2 regions of the Arthrobacter sp. YD2 genome follow, and region 2 is predicted to be linked to the other one. Evidence: riboswitches for the same ligand, from Rfam matches in the RefSeq annotation. Region 2 holds a riboswitch; the other holds the start of a gene.
The links. A riboswitch is a leader RNA that binds a small molecule or an ion and turns the genes downstream of it on or off. The one in region 2 is predicted to bind cyclic di-AMP.
Positions count from the first base shown of each region.

Region 1: linked by a shared signal. The riboswitch ahead of QWJ37_RS09235 (LysM peptidoglycan-binding domain-containing protein) and the one ahead of QWJ37_RS14375 (M23 family metallopeptidase) in region 2 are both predicted to bind cyclic di-AMP.

Region 1 covers NZ_JAUHHB010000002.1:569,601-576,303, reverse strand. The annotation lists gene QWJ37_RS09245 (ATP-binding protein) at 1-2,416, shown strand, start outside; gene QWJ37_RS09240 (response regulator transcription factor) at 2,413-3,087, shown strand; gene QWJ37_RS09235 (LysM peptidoglycan-binding domain-containing protein) at 3,185-4,084, opposite strand; cyclic di-AMP (ydaO/yuaA leader) riboswitch at 4,090-4,236, opposite strand; gene QWJ37_RS09230 (MFS transporter) at 4,658-5,878, shown strand; gene ligD (non-homologous end-joining DNA ligase) at 5,917-6,703, shown strand, end outside.
Region 2 covers NZ_JAUHHB010000003.1:728,690-735,392, forward strand. The annotation lists gene QWJ37_RS14350 (DUF6457 domain-containing protein) at 1-180, opposite strand, end outside; gene QWJ37_RS14355 (NTP transferase domain-containing protein) at 132-830, opposite strand; gene QWJ37_RS14360 (HNH endonuclease) at 830-1,330, opposite strand; gene QWJ37_RS14365 (NlpC/P60 family protein) at 1,680-2,468, opposite strand; gene QWJ37_RS14370 (NlpC/P60 family protein) at 2,496-3,299, opposite strand; cyclic di-AMP (ydaO/yuaA leader) riboswitch at 3,303-3,467, opposite strand; gene QWJ37_RS14375 (M23 family metallopeptidase) at 3,586-4,356, opposite strand; cyclic di-AMP (ydaO/yuaA leader) riboswitch at 4,360-4,575, opposite strand; gene QWJ37_RS14380 (metal-dependent transcriptional regulator) at 4,641-5,339, opposite strand; gene serC (phosphoserine transaminase) at 5,553-6,680, shown strand.

The sequences.
Region 1 (6,703 bases), on a different contig from region 2:
GCTGGTGGAGACCCACGGCCGTGCAGCGACAGCTGCCCAGGCCGAGGGCCTGGAGACAGTCCCGCGCGCCGTCCTGCACCACCGCGGGCTGGCGCTCACGGAGCTGGACCTGGACGCCGTCCTGGCCCGCGCCCCGGAGTATGCGCTGGTGGACGAACTGGCCCATACCAATGTCCCCGGACTGAAGCATGAAAAGCGGTGGCAGGACGTGCAGGCCCTGCTCAATGCCGGGATCAACGTCCTGTCCACCGTGAACATCCAGCACGTCGATTCGCTTAATGACGTGATCGAGCAGATCACCGGCACCCTGCAGGCCGAAACCGTACCGGACGCCGTCCTGCGCGAGGCCGAACAGGTGGAACTGGTTGACCTGGCGCCGCAGTCCCTGCGGGGACGGCTGGCCGACGGGGTGATCTACCCGGCCGAACGCGTGGACGCCGCGCTGTCCAACTACTTCAGGCTGGGCAACCTCACCGCGCTGCGCGAGCTGGCCCTGCTGTGGCTGGCGGACGAGGTGGACTCGGCACTGAACCGGTACCGTGCGGAACAGGGCATTCACCGTAAATGGGAAGCCCGGGAACGGGTTGTCGTAGCCCTGACCGGCGGCCCCGAAGGACGAACGCTGCTGCGCCGGGGTGCGCGGATAGCCGCCCGGTCGGCCGGCGGGAAACTGCTGGCCGTCCACATTGCCGGTGCGGACGGGCTGCGCGGAGCAGAGCCCGGGGAGCTGGCGGCGCAGCGGATCCTGGCGGAAAAACTGGGCGGCACCTTCCACCAGGTGGTGGGCCACGACATTCCCAAGGCACTGGTGGACTTTGCCCGCGGCGTGAACGCCACACAGCTGGTAGTCGGCGTGAGCCGCCGCCCGCGGATTGCGGCGCTGCTCTCCGGCCCCGGGATCGGTGCCACCGTGATCCGGGAGTCGGGGGACATTGATGTCCACATCGTGTCCCACTCGGCGGCAGCACGGGCGCTGGTACTGCCGCACTTCGGCGGTGCACTCTCCAGGCGCCGCCGCCTGCTGGGTTTTGCCTTGGCCCTGGCCGGAGGTCCGCTGCTTACCGCCGGGCTGGTGGCCGTCCGGAGCGCCGAGACCATCACCGGCGATGTCCTGAGCTACCAGCTGCTGGTGATTCTGGTGGCGCTGGTGGGCGGGATCTGGCCGGCACTGTTCGCCGCGCTGCTTTCGGGTCTCACGCTGGACTTCTTCTTTATCCAGCCGCTCTACACGGTCACGGTTGCCACGCCCTCCCACATGCTGGCCCTGGGCCTGTACGTGGTGAACGCGCTGCTGGTCAGCTACGTGGTGGATGCGGCGGCGCGCCGTGCCCGCACCGCCCGGCGGTCGGCGTCGGAATCCGAACTGCTGGCTTCGGTCGCGGGCAGCGTGCTGCGGGGTGAGGATGCCCTGGCCGCCCTGGTGGGGCGCACCCGTGAGGCGTTTACCCTGGGCGCGGCGCGGCTGAGGGCGGACGGCATGGACCTGTACGCCGACGGCGACTGGCCGGCAGATCTCCCGCCGGGGGACCCGGCCTTCACCCGGCTGCCGGTGGGGGAACGCGCCTTCCTGGATCTGTGGGGGCGTGAACTGGCGGCGTCGGACCGCCGGCTGCTGGCGGTCATCACCGCCCAGCTGGAAGCGGCACTGGAGCACCGGGAACTGACCGAGACGGCCCGCGGGCTCGGGTCCCTGGCCGAGGCGGACAAGGTACGCACGGCGTTGCTGGCCGCCGTGGGACACGACCTGCGCCGGCCGCTGACGGCGGCCACCGCCGCGGTTACCGGACTGCGGGCCACGGACGTCACCTGGTCCGAGCAGGACCGCAGCGAGCTGCTTGCCACTGCCGAGGAATCACTCGCGTCCCTTTCCACGCTGGTGACCAGCCTGCTGGACGTCAGCCGGCTGCAGGCGGGGGTGGTCGGGGTGAACCTGGAGCCGCTGAATGTTGCCGATGCCGTGCTGCCGGCACTGGAGGAACTGGACCTGGGCCCGGCCGAGGTGGAACTCGGGATTCCTGTGGACGGCCGGAATGTTCTTGCCGATCCGGTGCTGCTGCAGCGGGTGCTGGTCAATCTCCTGGCTAACGCCGTACGGTTCAGCCCGGAGTCGGCCAGAGCCGTGCTGGCCGTGAGCGAGTTTTCCGGACGGGTGGAAATCCGTGTCATAGACTCGGGCCCCGGTGTCCCGGAACCACGGCAACCGGACATCTTCACGCCGTTCCAACGGCTGGGCGACACGGACAATCAAACCGGCCTGGGGCTGGGACTGGCACTGGCGAAGGGATTCACTGAAGGTATGGGCGGCACCTTGGAGGCCGAAGACACACCCGGCGGCGGGCTGACCATGGTCCTTTCGCTGCCTGCCGCGGACCGTGTGTCCGCCGGGGCAGGCGGCCTGCCGGTGGGGGCCCGATGAGGATCCTGCTGGCCGACGACGATACGCAGATACTGCGCGCCCTGCGCATCACGCTCTCCGCGTACGGGTACGAGGTGGTGACCGCCGAGAGCGGCAGTGCAGCCATCCGTAAAACCGTGGATACCCATCCTGACCTGCTGGTCCTGGACCTGGGCATGCCCGGGTTGAGCGGGATGGATGTCATCGAGGCGGTCCGCGGCTGGAGCGCGGTGCCCATCCTGGTGGTATCCGGCCGGATGGATCCTGCGGACAAGGTCCGTGCACTGGACCTCGGCGCTGACGACTATGTGACGAAGCCCTTCTCCACCGAGGAGTTGCTGGCCCGCATCCGTGCCCTGTCCCGCCGGACACCGGCCGCGGCAGGGCCGAGCGAAATATCCTTCGGCTCGGTGCGTGTCGATCTGGCTGCCCGGCGGATTATCCGGCTGCCGGACGGGTCCGACATCCGCCTTACGCCTACTGAATGGCGCCTGCTGGCGGCCCTCCTGGCACACCCGGGCATGTTGGTGACGCGGGATACCCTCCTGCACGACGTCTGGGGGCCGGGCACCACCGATACGGGCTACCTGCGGCTGTACATCGGGCAGCTGCGCCGCAAACTGGAGGTAGACCCCGGGTGTCCCGAGCATCTGCTGACCGAGCACGGCATGGGGTACCGGTTTGTGCCGTAACGGCGCTGGAAACGCAAAAGCGTCCGTCCCCCTTCAGGGAACGGACGCTTTTGCGTAGCTACGGCAGGATTGCCGTGCGCGGACGGGCCGCTAAGCCTTATGCGCGGTAGAACACGGGGCCGGAGCCGACGTTGACGGACTGGACCACGGTCTGGTTGCCGTTCCAGCCGCTGTGGATGGCCTCGCCGTTGCCGATGTAGATGGCAATGTGGGCCAGACCCATGCCGCCGTCGGCGTAGTAGACCATGTCACCGGGCTCCGGAGTGGAGACCTGGGTGCCGTAGGCAGCCAGCTGTGCGGGGGCAAGGTCGCCCACGGAGTGGCCGGCGGCGCGCAGGGCAACCTCAACCAGGACGGTGCAGTCCTGGGCGGCGCCCAGCTGCGAGTACGCCGATGCCAGCATGGTGGCGTTGCTGCCGGTGGCAGCAGCGGCGGCGGGAGCCGGGGCCGGGGTAACCGAAGTGGCCTGGGTGCTGATGATGCCGTTGTCCGCGGCAGCAGGGGCGACCGGTGCGGCGTAGGCCTCGGTGGTGTAGGTGGCGGCAGCGTAATCCAGGGCAGCCGGTGCGGCTGCTGCCTCGCCGGAGACGGTGATAACGTCGCCGGGGTAGATGATCGATGCCATGGACAGGCCGTTCAGGGCGAAGACACTGTCCAGGCTGACGCCGTAGTTGGCGGCAATGGCGCCCAGGGTGTCACCGGACTGAACGGTGTGGGTGGTGCTGGCGGCTGCCGGAGCGGCAACGGGAGCGGCTTCAGCCACGGGGGCTGCGACCGGTGCGGCCGGAGCTGCAGCCTGGGTCGGCGTGTAGTTGTCGTTCGCTACGACGCCTGCGGAGGCCGGTGCGGCCATTCCGAGCATCAGGCCGGATCCGGCGGCTACAACGGCTGCGGTGCTGCCGATGGTCCGTCCGCGGCTGACGGTGGTCTGTGAGATGGTGGACCAAACGCCGGCGGTCTCGGCACGGTGACGTCCACGGTTCTTATTGAATGACATGTTGATTTACCTCTCCCGATACCTGCGAGGTGAGCTGTCGGATGCGGATGGGAGACACCCGGTCATCGGAGTGAATCCGGCGACTTAACCCCAAGGATTCGTGGAACCCGTCATTGGTTCCCCCGCCCCTGCCGTGATGGTGCGTTCTGTGGACCCCGGATAAGCGGCAGAGCTAGGTAACTAGTCCGGGGGAGCCGCGTTCAGAGCGGCATGGAAATAACCGTACAAGATGGTTACGGTTGGATAACCATTTAGTGATCCGGTTCTCTGCAGCGTGTGAGTGGCGCCTCGATGTGCTAGTCACTCCGGCCCCTGCAATGCCATCCAATGCCATGCCGTCACACTGTTCCCGCCGATTTTTCAGGCCTGACTGTTGTCCGGCGCCGGGGGCGCATAACGGATGTTGTATATGGTGCACGTGATGCCAGGGATACACCGCCGTTCCGCAGACAAAAAATGTGAAGTCGCTCTCCCTGGCGGATCTGGGTTGCCGGTGCGCCAGCTCTCCTGCATAAGATACTTAGGCTACCTTTCAACCGAGGGCAGCCTCAACGATGCACAGGAGCAACGCGAGTGTCAGGCAGCAGCCAGAAACTATGGACCAGGGGATTCGTGCTGGCGATTGTCACGAACCTGTTCATTTCCCTCGTTTTTTACCTGCTGATGACCACCATGGCGCTCTACGCGGTGCAGGAGTTCGCCGCGTCGGACAGCGCCGCAGGCTTTGCCTCCGGTTCGTTTGTGATCGGCGCTCTTGCCGCCCGGGTCTTTGCCGGAAAGTTCCTTGATTTCATTGGCCGCCGGCGCATGCTGATCGCCAGCCTCGCAGTTTTCGTAGCCGCTTCGGTGCTCTACATCCCGGCCTCGAACCTGGGCCTGCTGCTGGCAGTGAGGCTGCTCCACGGCGCCGCCTTCGGTGCCGCCAGCACCAGCCTCTCGGCCTCGGTTATGGGGCTTATCCCCGCCCACCGGCGCGGGGAAGGCACCGGATACTTCGGCATCTCCACCACCCTGGCCACCGCCGTCGGGCCGTTCCTGGCCGTGCTGCTGGTGGACTCGGCCAGCTACCGTGCGCTTTTCCTGTTTGCTGCCGCCTGCGCCGCCGTTGCCCTGATTCTTTCCCTGGTGCTGCGGCTGCCCGAGCGCACGCCGGGCCCGGAGGAACTGAAGAACAAGTGGCGCATGCACCTGAGCGACATCCTCGATGTGTCCGTGCTTCCCATTGCCTCGGTAATGTTCATCGCCGGTGCCGCCTACGCGGGCATCCTTTCCTTCCTGAACTCCTACGCCCAGACGGAGGGCATGGTCCTCGGGGCAAGCGTCTTCTTTGTGGTCTATGCCGGGGTGGTGCTGGTATCGCGGCTCTTCGTTGGCCGGATCCAGGACCGCCACGGAGACAACGCCGTGGTCTACCCCACGCTTCTCTCCTTCGCCGCCGGCCTGGCGCTCCTTGCCTACGCCCCCAATGACACTGTCATGGCCGTGGCCGGCGTCTTCGTCGGGTTCGGCTTCGGTGCCCTGATGCCGTGCGCCCAGGCCATCGCAGTGGGCATGGCCGCACCGGCACGGATTGGCCTGGCCACGTCCACGTTCTTCATCTTTATGGACGCCGGAGTGGGTCTGGGCCCGCTCCTGCTGGGAGTACTGCTGCCGCTGAGCGGGTTCCACGGTATGTACTGGGTCCTCGCTGCGGTGCTGCTGGGCAATACGGTGCTGTACTACTTTGTGCACGGCCGCAAGGACCGGCGGCCGGACCATACCGCCTTCGTGGCTCAGGACACGCCCGCCGCCTGACGGGGTACCCTCGTTCCACAAGCGAGGGGAGCAGGCCCATGGCACGCGAGGCGGAAACACTGACGGTTCCCGGTCCGGACGGGGAACGCGAGATACGAATTTCAAGTCCCGGACGGGTGCTCTGGCCCGTCCCGGGGATCACCAAGCTCGATCTGGCGCGCTACATGGCGGACGTGGGTGAAGCCTTTATTCGGGCCAACGGGGACCGGCCGGTCTCCCTTGAGCGTTTCCCCGAAGGAATCGAGGGGGAAGTGTTCTTCTCGAAGAATCCGCCCCGGGGCATGCCGGAGTGGATGCGCGGGGTTACGGTGACCTATCCCAGTGCCCGGTCCCACCCGCAGGTGGTGCTGGATGAGCCGGCGGCCGCGGTCTGGGCGGTGCAGATGAACACAGTGGTATTCCACCCCTGGCCCTCGCGGGCGGAGAATACGGACAATCCCGATCAGCTGCGCATCGATCTGGACCCCCAGCCGGGCACGGACTTCGACGACGCCGTCCCGGCCGCGCTGGAACTGCGCTCCATCCTCGCCGAGGCAGGTCTGGAGGGGTACATCAAGACCTCCGGCAACCGCGGCATCCACCTCTTTGCCCCGATCCGGCCGGAGCATGAGTTCCAGGATGTCCGCCATGCCGTCATTGCCGCAGCGCGGGAGGTGGAACGGCGGATGCCGGAGAAGGTGACCACCGCGTGGTGGAAGGAAGAGCGCGGCCCGCGTGTATTCGTGGATTTCAACCAGGCCAACCGGGACCGGACCATGGCAGGGGCCTACAGCCCCCGCGCCCTCCCGGATGCCCCCGTCTCCTGCCCGATCAGCTGGGAGGAAC
Region 2 (6,703 bases):
CATGCCCGCAGCGTAACCCGCGATGAAGGTGGTCAACGGCGCCGCCGGACGCACCACGCTATGTGCCGCGGCTGCCGCGAGGTCGAGGACGGCGGAAACCTCCACCGGAGTGCCTTCGAGCTCAAGGGCCCTCAGCAACCTGCCGCTCCATGCTTCGAGTTGTTCCTGCTGGCTTGCCATTCGTGCTCCTTCGCTTCGCTGGGTCCATGCCGCAGGCTGTGCTGCTGCATGTCCGTGGCGCTCACACCCAGGGACGTCGCGTCCGCCCAGGTGTCAACATCGGCCGTACTCATGGGGGAAACCTGCACACCCCTCCATTGCACCCTAGCAAGCAGCCCCTTCATCGACATGTTTGTCAGCTGTCCGGGCGCAGGAACATTCACTGCGGAGAGCAGGTCCGCCGTACGGTAGATCCCTGCAAGTGGCTGCATATATCCCTCGGCGTCCACCGCCAGCAGGCTCTCGGATCCCGTCGCTGAGCACAGCAGTGTCTCTACGGCGGCCGCGATACCGGGCATGTCGCAGGCCAGCACCAGCGTCCATTCGGGCGGATCGGTCATGGCCAGGATGCCGGCCGCCACTGCTGCTGCCGGTCCGCCGAAGGCGGGTTCTTCACGGACCAGCACCGCCTCCGGTGCAGACCGGGCCAGGAGCGGGGCCAGCTCAGGCGGACCGGCGACGTATACCGGCCGCGCGTCGGGCACCGCGGCAAGGGTGGTTTCCAGCAGCGTTTTACCGTCCGCCAGCAATAGTGCCTTGGGCACACCGCCCAGGCGGCTGGAGCGGCCGCCGGCCAGGATAATTGCCGCGTGATCCGGGGGTCCGGGCATCAGGCAGCCGTGTCATTCTGCAGGAAGGGGTCCCATTGCGGGGACGGCCGTTCCAGTTCACGGATCTGCCAGCGGGCGCCGCGGGGCGCCTTGGGCGAAATGCGCAGCTGCCACCCGAGTTGCGCCAGGGTCTTATCCCCTTTGGTGTTGTTGCAGCGCAGGCAGCAGGCTACGAGATTCTCCCAGCTGTCATCTCCGCCGCGGGAGCGGGGCACTACGTGGTCCACCGTCGCCGCAGCCTTGCCGCAATAAGCGCATTCATGGTTATCCCGGCGCAGTACTCCCCGGCGGGTGGCAACAGTGCCCTCGCGGTAGGGAATTTTCACATAACGGTGCAGCAGGATCACGGAGGGCCGGGGAAAAATCTCATTTGGCCCGGCCACGGGTTCACCGCTCTCGGCTACCACGCTTGCCTTTCCGTTGAGGACCAGTACCAGGGCCCGGCGGAAGGTAATCACGGCCAGCGGTTCGTATCCAGCATTCAGAACGAGAGTGCGCATGCACATACCTCTTCATCTGCCGCCCACGAACCGGTGAGTACAAGACACCGTTCCGCAAACGGCACTTCGGATTGTCTATGCAAGAGTATGCCGGGATTCGCAACTTGGCCATTTTCACGCGCAAAACCCCGGCGGACACACCACTCCCCCGCTCCGCTTCCCCGCCCCAGCGACGACGGCGGGGTGCGGGTGTATCAAAGGGCCGGAGGGGTTAGACGGGCCGGGCGGGTTAAAAGGAATGGATTAAAGCCGGAAGGCTCCCCCCGAAGGAGGAGCCTTGCCGTGGTCTTACAGACTGTCTTACAAACTCACGCCCCGCACTCAGGCAGTGCGTTGATGTGCAGGGGTATTAGCCGCCTACGCGGATGTAAACGCCGCCGGAGCCAAGCTCCGCCGGAGCAACCACTGTGCTGTTTCCGTTGAACCCGCCGTGTACTGCCTGTCCGCCGCCTACGTAGACGGCAATGTGGGCCATGCCCATGCCGCCGTCGGCGTAGTAGATCAGGTCTCCGGGCATGGCCTCGGCTGCACTGACCGTCCGTCCAAGGGACAGGTAGCCGGCCGGCCATCCGTGGAAGTTGATGCCTGCGGCAGCCAGCGAATTGGTGGCCAGCATGGTGCAGTCCTGGCTGACGCCAAGCTGGGCGTAAGCTGCGGCCGCGATGGTTGCGCCAACTCCGGAAGGAACTTCCGGTGCCGGTGACGGGGTTGCCGCGGCCGGTGCTGCAGTTGCGGCACCGGTGGTGGCGCCGCCCTGGGCATTGGTGTTGGCCGTGGCGGGAACTACTTCCTGGGCCTGTACGGTCAGCGTGGGCGTCTCGGCAGGCACAGGCTCGGGAGCGGTGATCACACCGTTGATCCCGTCCCGCTCGAAGGAGACCTGAATGGTCTCCGGTACCTGGACGGGCTGGGCCGCGGAAAGGTTCAGGTTGCTGGTGCGGACATCGCGCAGGGTCTCCGCACCGGAGGCATTGGCGGCAACGCCGGTTGTCAGTACCAGCCCCGAGGCCGCGGCAATAACAGCGGCCTGGCGGCCCACTGTTCCTGCGTTGGCGCTCACGGCACCGGCGAGTGCGTTCAGCGTAGTGGTGCGTTCCACCGGCGCCCGGTGGCGGGCGCGCTCAGTTGTCGAGGTCATGATTCTCCGGCTCTCGAAAAACTGGGCTTAGCTGACCCGGACGAAGCTGGCGCCCGGCAGGTCGGAGAGGCTGTGCAGGCCGGTGTTCATACCGTTCAGCCCGCCGCTGATGACCTGGCCGTTGCCGACGTAGATCGCGACGTGGCCACCGGTGATGACCAGATCGCCGGGCTGCGGGCTGCCGACAACTGCGCCGAACTGGAAGAACTGGCCCGGGGCCAGATCGCCGACGGACTTGCCGACGGAGCGCAGTGCGTTTTCAACCATGGCGGTGCAATCCTGGGCAACGCCGATCTGGCCGTAGGCCGAGGCGACCAGGGCCGCGCCGACGTTGCTGGGAGCAGCGGTTTCCGGTGCGGGTGCGGCAGGAGTGGAGGAAGCCGTCATAACGGCGGCACCGGCAGCGGCCGGGGCAGCTGCGGGTGCGGTTGCTGCAGCGGCGGTCTGTGCTGCCTGGGCAGCCTGTGCAGCTGCCTGCTCGGCTGCTGCGGTTGCTGCTGCTTCTTCTGCTGCAACCTGTGCGCGGTACTCGGATCCATCGATGGAACCGGCGGTAGCGGCCAGCTGCAGAGCGAAGGGGGCGTTGGCGGGAGCGGTGACGCTGCCGTCCACGAAGTTCAGGGTGGTGGCCTCAAGAGCCTGGCGGTCCGTATTCACGGAGGAAGCCTGTGCAGGGAGTCCTGCAGCCAGCACGAGGCCGGATGCTGCTACTACGACGGCGGCCTGGCGGCCTACGGTACCGGCGTTGGAGCTGACTGCCTTGGAAAGCGCGGTGATCGGGTTGGTCTGTACGGTGGCAGCGCGACGGCGGCCATGAGCGTGTGATGACACAAGTTTGCCTCTCCCAATGCCTACGAGGTGAGCTGTCGGATTCGGATGGGAGTCACCCGGTTGCCCGGCCTAATGGCCTTTGCAACTTAACCCCAAGGGTTTCTTTCGAAACCCGAAATTGGTTCCCCCGCCTCTGCCATGCGATTCTGCGAACGGACTTCAAACAGTGGCAGAGCTCGGCGATCTGTTCGAAGGTGCCCGATCGTTGGCGAATCAGGCACGAGGACGAGCGTACAGCAACATTTGCTCTATGTCACGTTCCGATCACGAAACGATATTCGTCCGGTTACAACCAGTCCCGCGGGTCGACCACTTCGCCGTTAACTACGACCTCAAAATGCAGGTGGCAGCCGGTGGAAGCGCCAGTGGTTCCGCTTGCGCCCACCAGGTGTCCGCGCTTGATTTCGGTACCCACGGTGACTGCTGCGCTGGACAGGTGGTTGTACGTGGTCTCTACGCCGTTGCCGTGGTCAATCACCACACGGTTGCCCCCGCCATAGGGGTGCCAGCCGGCAAAAACGACCGTGCCGGAGGCAGCGGCGTTTACGGCGGTGCCGCAGGTGGCAGCGAAGTCCTGGCCATTATGCATTTCGCCGGCTTCACCGGTGATGGGGCTGACGCGGTGTCCGAACCCGGAGGTTTCGATGAGGGCGGCGTCCAGCGGAGTGGAGAGTGTGCCCTTGGCCGCGGCGGGAACCACCGTGCTGCCGGCAGCAACCGTAACCGAGGCGAGCTTGGCGTCCGGATCGAAGGCGCTGCTTAAACCTGCCCTGGCGAAGCCGACATTGGCATTCGGGTCAGCCTGTACTGGCGTACTTGTCGCTGCAACCGGTTCCGACTGCACTGCGGGGTCCCCGGCAGCCGCCGTCGTCGGCAGGGCCGCGGTGAGGATCAGGCCCGACGTGGCAGCGGTAATGGCAACCTTCTGGGCGGCTCCCCCAACGGAGATGGTCTTGGTTTCAGCCCGCCGGCGGCCGGAGGACGTTGAGTTGCGCTGACGCGCAGGCGTAACAGGAGCAGACGCACGGCGCCGGCCCGAAGCAGCATGCTTCGACAAGTAATTCCCTCTCTTGGATCGCCTACGAAGTTAGCTGTCGGATTCGAGTAGAGAAACTCGGCCTCCGGTCCGGCGGCGTGCAGGCGGCTGGGCGTGCACGGCTGTCGGCGTCCGGAAGGCTTCACCCCAAGGCAGCTGTGCTGCCGGAAAGTGGGTCCTCCGCCCCTGCCTGAACGGTTGGTACTCCGGTCCGCTGGCAGGGCTCGGCGGACGGACCGGATAACGATGGTGTTTCAACGTCAGGAACTCACTATAGGGTAAACGCCACAAAAGTGACCATTCCGTTACCCGGCGTGGGACACGAAGACGTGCGCCGCAACCTCCGCAGGCAGTTCCAGGGCCCCTTCAATGCCGGGCACACGGACTGAGATATACCCGCCCACTTCTTCCGCGGTGATCCGGGCGCCGGGCCGCAGGCCTGCCTCGTCCAGCTGGGACAGCAGTTCGGGCTCCACCTGGATGGGCTCGGCCAGGCGGACCAGCTTCAGCGGGGCGCCCGGCACAGCTTCAGCGACCATGGAGACCAGGTCATTGACTCCTGAACTGAAGACCTCCGAGGCTACGCCGCCGATCGCTTCCAGGCCCGGGATGGGGTTGCCGTAGGGGGATTCGGTGGGGCGTCCCAGCAGCTCGTAGAGCCGCCGTTCCACCCGTTCACTCATGACATGCTCCCACCGGCAGGCCTCGTCGTGGACGTAGGCCCAGTCAAGGCCGATCACATCGGCCAGCAGGCGTTCGGCCAGCCGGTGCTTCCGCATGACCTCCGTGGCGCGGCGCCGGCCGAGTTCGGTCAGCTCCAGCCTGCGGGTTCCCGCGACCACCACCAGGCCGTCGCGCTCCATCCGCCCAACTGTCTGGGACACGGTGGGGCCTGAGTGGCGCAGCCGTTCGGCAATCCGCGCCCGCAGGGCAACAATGTTTTCCTCTTCCAGTTCCAGGATGGTCCTGAGGTACATCTCAGTGGTGTCAATGAGATCCGTCATGACGGGCCGCTCCTACTAAGGAAGAAAGGAGGACAACATACCGCTGCCCCGGGTGTACGCCAACACGTTAGCCTATTCGCCCGACGCCCCGTAAATTGCCCGGCCTGCAGCACATCCTCCCGTGGCCGGGGTCATAAATCGTCCGGTGGAGGAGGGTGCGGCAGAATGGAATTGCATACGCGCTTTCCCCTGACACGCTTGGAGCGATAACCAATGGGCGATACCGCCGCACTGAAGATTCCCGCCGGACTCCTGCCCCGCGACGGCCGGTTCGGCGCCGGACCGTCCAAGGTCCGCCCGGAACAGATCGAGGCGCTTGCGCAGGCCGGAGGCAGCCTGCTGGGCACCTCCCACCGCCAGGCACCCGTGCGCAACCTTGTAGGCAGCATCCGTAACGGTCTCTCCGACCTGTTCTCGGCGCCCGAGGGTTATGAAGTGGTCCTCGGCGTCGGCGGGTCCACCGCCTTCTGGGACATTGCCTCCTTCGGCCTGGTGGAGAACAAGGCCCAGCACCTCTCCTTCGGTGAGTTCGGTTCCAAGTTCGCCGCCGCCACCAACAAGGCGCCGTTCCTCTCCGCCTCCAGCATCATCAAGGCCGAACCGGGTACCCGGCCGCAGCCCGTGGCCGAGCCCGGCGTAGATGTTTACGCCTGGCCGCAGAACGAGACCTCCACCGGCGTAGCAGCTCCGGTCCAGCGGGTGCAGGGCGCCGACGACGGCTCCCTGGTCCTCATTGACGCCACTTCCGCTGCCGGCGGGCTGGACGTGGACCTGGCCCAGTCCGATGTGTATTACTTCGCGCCGCAGAAGAACTTCGCGTCCGACGGCGGGCTGTGGCTTGGCATGTTCTCCCCCGCCGCGCTGGAGCGTGCGGCGCGGATCAACGCCGGCGACCGTTGGATCCCCGACTTCCTGAACCTGCAGACGGCCATTGATAACTCGCGGCTGAACCAGACCTACAACACGCCGTCGTTGTCCACTCTGGTGACCCTGAACTCGCAGGTCCAGTGGCTCAACACCAACGGCGGGCTGGCCTTCGCCGCCGGCCGCACTGCCGAATCCGCCGGCCGCATATACTCCTGGGCGGAGAAATCCGCGGTGGCCACACCGTTCGTCGCCCGGCCCGAGGACCGCTCAAACGTGATTGCCACCATCGATTTCGATGACAGCATTGACGCGTCCGCCATCGCTGCGACCCTGCGTGCCAACGGCGTGGTGGATGTGGAGCCCTACCGCAAGCTGGGCCGCAACCAGCTGCGGATTGCCACCTTTGTTGCCATCGAACCCGATGATGTCAGCGCCCTGCTGAACTGCATCGACTACGTGATCGAGCATTCCTGACCCTTCAGGCCAGCAGCATCAGG